One region of the Vogesella oryzagri genome, then DNA from elsewhere that is predicted to be linked to it. Evidence: predicted binding sites of a transcription regulator. Region 1 holds the regulator's gene; each other region holds the start of a gene.
What was found. Region 1 encodes HrcA, which represses chaperone genes, less so after heat shock. Its sites were predicted from a motif close to ATTAGCACTCGNNNNNNNCGAGTGCTAAT; they were not measured.
Positions count from the first base shown of each region.

Region 2: a site for HrcA is predicted at 1,164-1,192, ahead of groES (co-chaperone GroES). Genes of this name have one in related genera too.
Region 3: a site for HrcA is predicted at 1,343-1,371, ahead of rpoH (RNA polymerase sigma factor RpoH). Genes of this name have one in related genera too.

Region 1 is NZ_JBEFLD010000003.1:125,116-128,184, forward strand. It holds gene recA (recombinase RecA) at 1-958, opposite strand, end outside; gene hrcA (heat-inducible transcriptional repressor HrcA) at 1,205-2,230, shown strand; gene mltB (lytic murein transglycosylase B) at 2,268-3,069, shown strand, end outside.
Region 2 is NZ_JBEFLD010000010.1:115,895-118,963, reverse strand. It holds gene groL (chaperonin GroEL) at 1-762, opposite strand, end outside; gene groES (co-chaperone GroES) at 811-1,098, opposite strand; gene ABNW52_RS17425 (MraY family glycosyltransferase) at 1,266-2,360, opposite strand; gene rfbB (dTDP-glucose 4,6-dehydratase) at 2,543-3,069, shown strand, end outside.
Region 3 is NZ_JBEFLD010000005.1:74,338-77,406, forward strand. It holds gene ftsE (cell division ATP-binding protein FtsE) at 1-386, shown strand, start outside; gene ftsX (permease-like cell division protein FtsX) at 383-1,294, shown strand; gene rpoH (RNA polymerase sigma factor RpoH) at 1,405-2,265, shown strand; gene ABNW52_RS10515 (PglL family O-oligosaccharyltransferase) at 2,337-3,069, opposite strand, start outside.

The DNA of each region.
Region 1 (3,069 bases):
TTTCCTGGGCGATGCTCGGATTGTCCTTCAGCCATACGCGGGTGTTGTCCTTGCCCTGGCCGATTTTCTGGCCGTTGTAGCTGTACCAGGCGCCGGATTTTTCGATGAAGCCGTGCTCCACGCCCAGCTCGACCACTTCGCCTTCGCGGCTGATGCCTTCGCCGTACAGGATGTCGAAGGTAGCCTGCTTGAACGGCGGGGATACCTTGTTCTTCACCACTTTGACGCGAGTCTCGTTGCCGATGATCTCTTCGCCTTTCTTGATGCCACCGATGCGGCGGATGTCCATGCGCACCGAGGAGTAGAACTTCAGCGCGTTACCGCCGGTGGTGGTTTCCGGGCTGCCGAACATCACGCCGATCTTCATGCGGATCTGGTTGATGAAGATTACCAGCGTGTTGGTGCGCTTGATATTGCCGGTGAGTTTGCGCAGTGCCTGGCTCATCAGACGGGCGTGCAGGCCGACGTGGTTATCGCCCATTTCGCCTTCGATTTCTGCCTTCGGAACCAGTGCAGCCACCGAGTCCACCACGATCACGTCCACGCCGCCGGAGCGCACCAGCATGTCGGCGATTTCCAGTGCCTGCTCGCCGGTATCCGGCTGCGAGATCAGCAGCTGTTCTACTGAGACGCCCAGTTTCTGTGCGTATTGCGGGTCCAGCGCGTTTTCCGCGTCGATGTAGGCGCAGGTGCCACCCAGCTTCTGCGCCTCGGCTACTACCTGCAGACACAGCGTGGTTTTACCGGAGGATTCCGGGCCGTAGATTTCCACTACACGGCCGCGGGGCAGGCCGCCGACGCCCAGCGCCAGATCCAGGCCGAGCGAACCGGTGCTGATCACCTGCAGGTTCTCGGTGATCTGGTTGTCGCTCATGCGCATGATCGAGCCTTTGCCAAACTGCTTCTCGATCTGTGCCAGGGCCGCGGCTAGGGCTTTGCTCTTGTCTTCGGCTGCCATGCTTGCTCCATTCAATTCTAACGGGGGTGTATCAGGAAAGTTTTTTGATTATGTACGTTTTCATTCGGCGTGCCAAATAAAAATGCAAATCAACGATGTATGCGCACCACATGCGTTAGTGGCGGGAGGTGAACCAATCGGCGGATTATCGCACAAAACAGCATGCGGCCAAGCCGGCGCCGACGGTGACTGGCTGCTCTGGCAGGGGCTTTTGGGAACGGGGCCAGCTGTGCAAGAATGCCGATTATGCTGAACGAACGCACGCAACATCTGCTGAAAGTGCTGGTCGAGCGTTATATCGCCGACGGCCAACCTGTGGCCTCCAAGACGCTGGCGGCGGTGTCCGGCTTGGAATTGTCGTCGGCCTCCATCCGCAACATGTTGGCCGAGCTGGAAGACCTGGGCCTGATCGCCTCGCCGCATACCTCGGCCGGGCGCATTCCCACGCCGCGTGGTTACCGGCTGTTTGTTGATCGCCTGCTCACCGTACAGCAGTTGGCCGCACCGATGCTGGCCGAGCTGAAGAGCGGCATCCAGCCGGACAGCCCGCAGCGCGTGGTGCAGGCGGCGTCGCAAATGCTGTCGGAGCTGACCCAGTTCGCCGGGGTGGTGATGACGCCGCAGCGCGCCGATGCCGCCTTCCGCCAGGTGGAGTTCCTGCGCCTGTCGGAGCGGCGCATCCTGCTGATCCTGGTGACGCTGGACGGCGATGTGCAGAACCACCTGTTCCATACCCGCCGCGACTACAATCCGGGCGAGCTGGTGGAAGCGGCCAACTTCCTCAATCAACACTACGCCGGCCAGCAGCTGGACAGCGTGGCCAACCGGGTGGAAACCGAGCTGCGCCAGCTGCAGGGTAATATTTCCGAGCTGATGGCGGCGGCGATCCAGTTTGGCCGTCAGGCGTTGCCGGGCGGCGATGATATCGTGATCCGCGGCGAAGGCCGCTTGCTGGCGGTCAGCGACTTTTCCAGCGACCTGTCCCGCCTGCGCGAGCTGTTCGATACCTTTCAGCGCAAGACCGAGCTGCTGCAGCTGCTGGAGCAAAGCCGGCGTGCGCCCGGGGTGAACCTGTTCATCGGCGAGGAATCCGGCGTGATGCCGCTGGACGACTGCAGCGTGGTGATCGCCCCGTACCGCCTCAATGGCCAGGTAGTGGGCACACTGGGCGTGGTCGGTCCTACCCGCATGGACTACGAGCGGGTGATTCCCATCGTCGACATCACCGCACGGCTGGTGTCCAGTGCGCTCAATTTCAATGATCAGCCGTAAGCCGCCACGGCTTGCGGCCAACCTGCAGGAGCTTTCCATGCGTGCCTTGCGCCGACTGGCCCTCGTGGCCACCCTGGCCGTTATTTCTTCTGCCCAGGCCGATGTGGCGCTGCTGATGCGACCGGATGTACAGCGCTTTATCGACGAACAGGTGGCCGGCGGCGAGTTGTCGCGCGCCGAGCTGGAAGCGGTGTTCGCCAATGTCGAAGCCAAGCCGAACATCATCGCGGTGATGGACAAGCCGTCCACCGCGCGGCCGTGGTACCAGTTCCGCCCCAATTTCTACAGCGACAAGCTGATGCAGGACGGCGTGGCGTTCTGGCAGCAGAACGAGGCGGCGCTGCTGCGTGCGCAGCAGCAGTACCGGGTGGAGCCGGAGATCATCGTCGCCATTCTGGGCATCGAGACCCGCTACGGCCGCGTGACCGGCAACTACCGGCTGGCCGATGCGCTGAGCACGTTGGCCTTCGATTACCCGCGGCGTGCGGACTTTTTCCGTGCCGAGCTGGCCGAGTTCTTCCGCCTGGCGCGCAGTGAAAACGTCAACGCGCTGTCGCTGAAGGGCAGTTACGCCGGGGCGATGGGCATGCCACAGTTCATGCCGTCCAGCTTCCGCAAATGGGCGGTGGATTTCGATGGCGACGGCCATCGCGATATCTGGAACAACTCGGCCGATGCCATCGGCAGCGTCGCCAATTACTTCCAGCTGCACGGCTGGCTGGGCGGCGACGATGTGGTGATCCCGGCCGAGGTGACGCCGGGGGCGGCCATTGACGAGCTGGTGGCCGACAAGTTCAACCTGCACTACACCGTGGCCGAGCTGAAAGCGCGGGGTGTGA
Region 2 (3,069 bases), on a different contig from region 1:
AACGTCTTCGGCGATGATCAGCAGCGGACGGCCGGACTTGGCCACTTGTTCCAGGACCGGCAGCAGGTCGCGGATGTTGGAGATCTTCTTGTCGAACAGCAGGATGAACGGGTTGTCCAGTGCGGCAATCTGTTTTTCCTGGTTGTTGATGAAGTACGGGGACAGGTAGCCGCGGTCGAACTGCATCCCTTCCACCACGTCCAGCTCGTTGTTCAGGCTCTTGCCATCTTCAACGGTGATCACGCCTTCCTTGCCTACTTTTTCCATCGCGTTGGCGATGATTTCACCGATATCGGTATCGGAGTTGGCAGAAATAGAACCAACCTGTGCGATTTCCTTGGTGGTAGCGCACGGCTTGGCGATCTTGGCAATCTCTGCCACCAGAGCGATCACGGCCTTATCGATACCACGCTTCAGGTCCATCGGGTTCATGCCGGCGGTCACGAACTTCATGCCTTCATGCACGATGGCCTGGGCCAGCACGGTAGCAGTAGTGGTACCGTCACCAGCCACATCGGAAGTCTTGGAAGCCACTTCCTTCACCATCTGGGCTCCCATGTTTTCGAACTTGTCTTTCAGTTCGATTTCCTTGGCCACCGACACACCGTCCTTGGTGATGGTCGGCGCGCCGAAGGAGCGGTCAAGTACCACGTTGCGGCCTTTCGGGCCCAGGGTCACTTTTACGGCATCGGCCAGAATATTGACACCCACCACCATCTTGGCGCGGGCGGAATCACCAAAGCGTACGTCTTTAGCTGCCATACTTGAAATTCTCCAGAATCTGTTTCAACGATGTGTGAACGGGTCGGATTACTCGACGATGCCCATCACGTCTTCTTCGCGCATAACCAGCAGCTCTTCGCCGTCAACCTTCACGGTCTGGCCGGAGTACTTGCCGAAGATCACCTTGTCACCAACTTTCAGTTCCAGCGCACGGCGGTCGCCGTTTTCCAGAATCTTGCCGTGGCCCACGGCCACAACTTCGCCCATGTCCGGTTTCTCGGCAGCGGCACCCGGCAGAACGATGCCGGAAGCAGTCTTCTCTTCGGCTTCAAGGCGTTTGATAACAACACGGTCGTGCAGAGGACGGATTGCCATTGATCTCTCCTGAATCAGTAGCTATGTAAACGATTATCTAGCTTGTGGACAGGCTGGGAAGCATCACTAGCACTCCCAGCTTGCGAGTGCTAATCATAGGGACGAGGTAAGTAGCTTTCAAGAGGGGAACAAACAGAAATTGTGTGATCGTGAATTGGGCCAGAGCGCTAACCCTTGCGTAAGGTGAGCCAATGCGGAGTCCGAAAGCGCACAATAAGCCGGTACAGGTAGAGATACCCAAGCACAAACAGCATCACAAAAACCAACAGCACCCATGTCCTGTTCCAGAAAAGCATGGCTGGCAGCACCGAAAAGGAGCAAAGCAGCCAGAGGTAGGGAGAAGTCAAACTATTACGCTGAATAAGATGGCGAGTCTCATGGGAGCCAACCATCCAGCGCACTAGGCGTCGGTAGATCATTTGATGTAAATGCAGCGCATCAGCTCCCACCACCCCTCTCCCCTGCAGAAACTTGCGCCGATAGATGGAGAACAGCGTTTCAAATACCGGATAGATTACACAAAGTAGCGGAAACCACGGCGACACTTCCGCATTTCGAGAGACGAGTAGTACAGAAATCTCTGCGATCATAAAGCCAATCAAGTAGGCGCCGCCATCGCCAGCAAAGATCAACCCCCTCGGGAAATTCCAGAACAAGAAGCCAAGAATTGCCCCTATCATAGCCATACAAACACTCATAAGCACAATGTCATGGACTTTTATGCAAACATATGCTATAGCAGCAAAAATAAATACTGACACCATCCCCGATAAACCATTGTAGCCGTCAATGATATTGAACGCATGAGCCACTCCACTCACTGCAACTATAGTTACAAGTAAAGATAACCACCAGTAGTGTGCCAACATGTGATCAATGGCTGGAACACCCAATCTAATCAGCATAGCCTGAATCAAAAAGCAACCGAGCATTGCTGATACAAAAGTAGCTAACAGGCGCTCCAAAGGCCCAATTTTCTTGGTGACATCCTCCAGCAGCCCAAAGCCGAATGCTGGCAGGGCAGACAACAGCAACAGCAAAACCCATATCGACGTATTAAGATAACCAGATAGCGCACAACCTACCAGTAAGCCCAGCATGATGGGAACCCCCCCAATGCGTGGCACAGGTACAACGTGAAATTTCTGCACTCCGATAATGTCAGAATCGGCAGTAAAATTAGAATGCAGATGCGAGTATTTGATAAGGAAAAAGCTCGCCAAGAAAGAAACCAACATGGCAATCAGGAGAATTTGCAGCATTTGGGAGCGAATCCATTGTTATGATCAGAAAATTGGCAGTTTAAGTAGCGAGCAAGACTATGCCCCATGAGCAAGTTTATAACAACATATGCAATATACTCAGAGCTCCAGTTCGACTAACTTCGACTCTACTTTACTGAAATTTACAAAATTAAACCGATAGCTACCCGGAGGTTTCATTCATGATTCTAGTAACTGGCGGTGCTGGCTTCATTGGCGCCAACTTCATCTTTGACTGGCTGTCTATTAACAACGAAGCCGTCATCAATATCGATAAGCTCACCTACGCGGGCAACCTGCAGACTTTGAACGCGATAGAAGGAGATGGACGCCATCATTTTATTCGTGCCGACATTGGCAACCGTGCACTACTGTCGTCACTCTTGGCCAAGCATCGTCCCCGCGCCATCATCAACTTTGCAGCCGAATCACACGTCGATCGCTCCATCTACGGACCGGATGAATTTATCCAGACCAATGTTGTCGGCACGTTCAACCTACTGGAAGCCGTTCGAGGCCACTGGAGCGGGCTTGCAAAAGATGAGAAGACATCCTTTCGCTTTCTACATATCTCCACTGATGAGGTTTACGGCTCACTAGCTCCAGATGGCGCACCGTTTACCGAAACTAATCGCTACGAACCCAACAGCCCCTACTCAGCCAGCAAGGCCGCATCTGACCACCTAGTAAGAGCTTGGCATCATACTTA
Region 3 (3,069 bases), on a different contig from region 1:
TCCTGTTTGATCGCAATGTGTTCGACAACGTGATGCTGCCGCTGAACATCATCGGCTTCGACCGCCGCGATGCCGCGCGCCGCGTGCGGGCAGCACTGGACAAGGTTGGCCTCGCCGGCAAGGAAAAGGTCATGCCGGTACGGCTGTCCGGCGGCGAGCAGCAACGCCTGTGCATCGCCCGCGCCGTAGTGCACAGACCCAGCATCCTGCTGGCCGACGAACCATCGGCCAACCTGGATCGCGCCTACGCCCTCGACATCATGGAACTGTTCAAGTCCTTCCACCAGGTGGGCGTCACCGTGCTGATTGCCGCGCATGACGAAACGTTGATGGAAGACTATGGCCGCCGCATCATCCGCCTGCGGGAAGGACAATTCGCCTCATGAAGCACTTCTTCTACCTGCACTGGCAAGATGCCAGACAAGCACTGCGCAAGATGCTGCGCCAGCCGGTGGGCAGCCTGCTGAATCTGCTGATGCTGGCCGTTGCCATGTCGCTGCCGGTAACGCTGTTCCTTACCGCCGGCAGCCTGCAACACTGGGTGGGTAAACTCACCGCCTCGCCACAGATCACCCTCTTCATGGAGCTGTCAGCCGAGCCGGCCGACATGGCGGCAGTGCAGTCCAGCCTGTCATCGCATCCACGTGTCGCCAGCTTCCGCTTCATCGCCCGCGATCAGGCGCTGCGCGACCTGGAGCAGCGCAGCGGCCTGAGCGGCATCAGCGAGGGACTGGAAGGCAACCCGTTGCCAGATGCCTTCATCGTCACCCCCAAGCCGGACGCCACGCCGGAACAGCTGGACATGCTGCAGAAGGAATTATCCGGCCTGCCGATGGTGGAGCAATCCCAGTTCGATGCCGCCTGGGCCCGCCGCCTGCACGGCCTGCTGGACATCGCGGTGAAACTGGCCTGGTTCCTTGGTGCCAGCTTCGGCATTGCCTTGGTGCTGATCACCCACAACACCATTCGCATGCAGATTCTGGCGCGACAGGAAGAAATCGAAGTGGCCAAGCTGATCGGCGCCACCGACAGCTTCATCCGCCGTCCCTTCCTCTACCACGCGTTCTGGCTGGGACTCCTCAGCGCGCTGCTGTGCTGGGGGCTATCCAGCCTGTTCGTGAACCAGGCGGCACCGGCACTGAACGAATTTTCCCGCTTGTACGGTGAAAACATCAGCCTGTCCAGCCTCAGCGCCATCGAGTTGGCCGCACTGGCTGGCGGCAGCATTTTGCTGTGCCTGTTTGGTGCGCGGCTGGCGGCGGACCATCACCTGCGCAAGGTCCGCGCCCACTGACACTATCAGCCGGATAAAAAAATACCATCAAACGGGAACCGGGCCCGATCTGGCACTCTCATAAGCTGAGTGCTAACATCAGTTCAGGTTTTCTTGAGGACAAGCCATTTATGACTGCAATCGCCTTGCCTGTACTCTCCTCCAACGGCAGCCTGGAGCAGTACATCCAGACCGTCAACAGCATCCCGATGCTGACGCCGGAAGAAGAGTTCGAGCTTGCCACCCGCCAGCACCAGCAAGGTGATCTGGAGGCGGCCAAGCGGCTGGTGCTATCGCATCTGCGCGTGGTGGTGTCCATCGCCCGCGGCTATTCCGGCTACGGCCTGCAGCAGGCCGATCTGATCCAGGAAGGCAATATCGGCCTGATGAAGGCGGTGAAGCGCTTCGAGCCCAATCGCGGCGTGCGCCTGTTCTCCTTTGCCGTGCACTGGATCAAGGCCGAGATTCACGAGTTCATCCTGCGCAACTGGCGCCTGGTGCGCATTGCCACCACCAAGCCGCAACGCAAGCTGTTCTTCAACCTGCGCAGCATGCGCCAGAGCCTGTCGGCACTGTCGGAAAATGAAGCACGCGCCATCGCACAAGAGCTAGGCGTCAAGCCGGAAGAAGTGCGCGAAATGGAAACGCGCATGAGCGGCCAGGACATCGCCCTGCTGGCGGATGATGGCGATGACGAGGGCTTTGCCCCCATCGACTGGCTAGCCGATTCGCACGACGAACCGACCCGCGCCCTGGAGCGCCGCTCGCTGGATCTGTTGCAAAGCGAAGGCCTGGAGCAGGCACTCAGCACGCTGGACCCGCGCAGTCGCCGCATCATCGAGGCGCGCTGGCTGGCGGACGACAGCGGTGCCACCCTGCACGAGTTGGCCGCAGAGTTCGGCGTGTCCGCCGAGCGCATCCGCCAGATTGAGGCCAAGGCACTTGGCAAGATGAAGACCGCGCTGAGCAGCGGCCAGGTCATCAACGCTTAAGCCTGCCATCAAATAGAAAAAGCCACCTTGCGGTGGCTTTTTTATTGGCGCTGAGACAGCCAAAGCAAGCATCAGCGGTATTGCGGCGGCAAGGCGGCTGCCGCCTGCTGCGCAATCTGCCGCAGCTCACGCCACGCCGGCTCATCCTCATCCAGATCATCCAGAAAATCCGGGGCATAGGTGGGAAACGATGCCAGCGCCGTACGCAGCGTGCTGGCCGCCCTGACTTGCTCCCCCGCCAGAGCCTCCATCTTCGCCTTGCGCAACAAGACGTCCGGGTAGGGGCGGTAGGCCGCCATCAAGTCCAGCCACTTGCGCTGGCTTGGCGTCGCCTCCGCCGTGGGCTGGATGACATCATCCAGCAGGCCAAGGGCATGGGCGGCAAACATCGGCTCCGTGCGGATGATTTGCTCCAGCCGCTGTTGCTTTTTCTGGCTGCTCGGATAGTACAGCCCCTGCATTTCCACGTAGCGCCAGCTGCCATACAGCGCAAACGCCAGCATGACCAGCGCCAGGATGCGCGCCAGCAGCGACAGCGCCACCGGCGCCGCCCTGCCGGATGCCGGCGCCAGTGTCGCCATCATCACCAGCACCGCCGGGAAGTACAGGTACCACAGCGGGTACTCCAGCATGCTGTGAATCAGGGTGACGCTCATCACCGCCACCGGCACCAGCTGCGATGCCTCGACCCGGCGCGACAGATACGGCCAGACCGCCCACACAAAGCCGAGCAGCGCCACCGAGGTGCCGATCAACCCCATTTCGGCCAGCAACTGGAACGCCAGATTGTGCGCATTGGCGAAC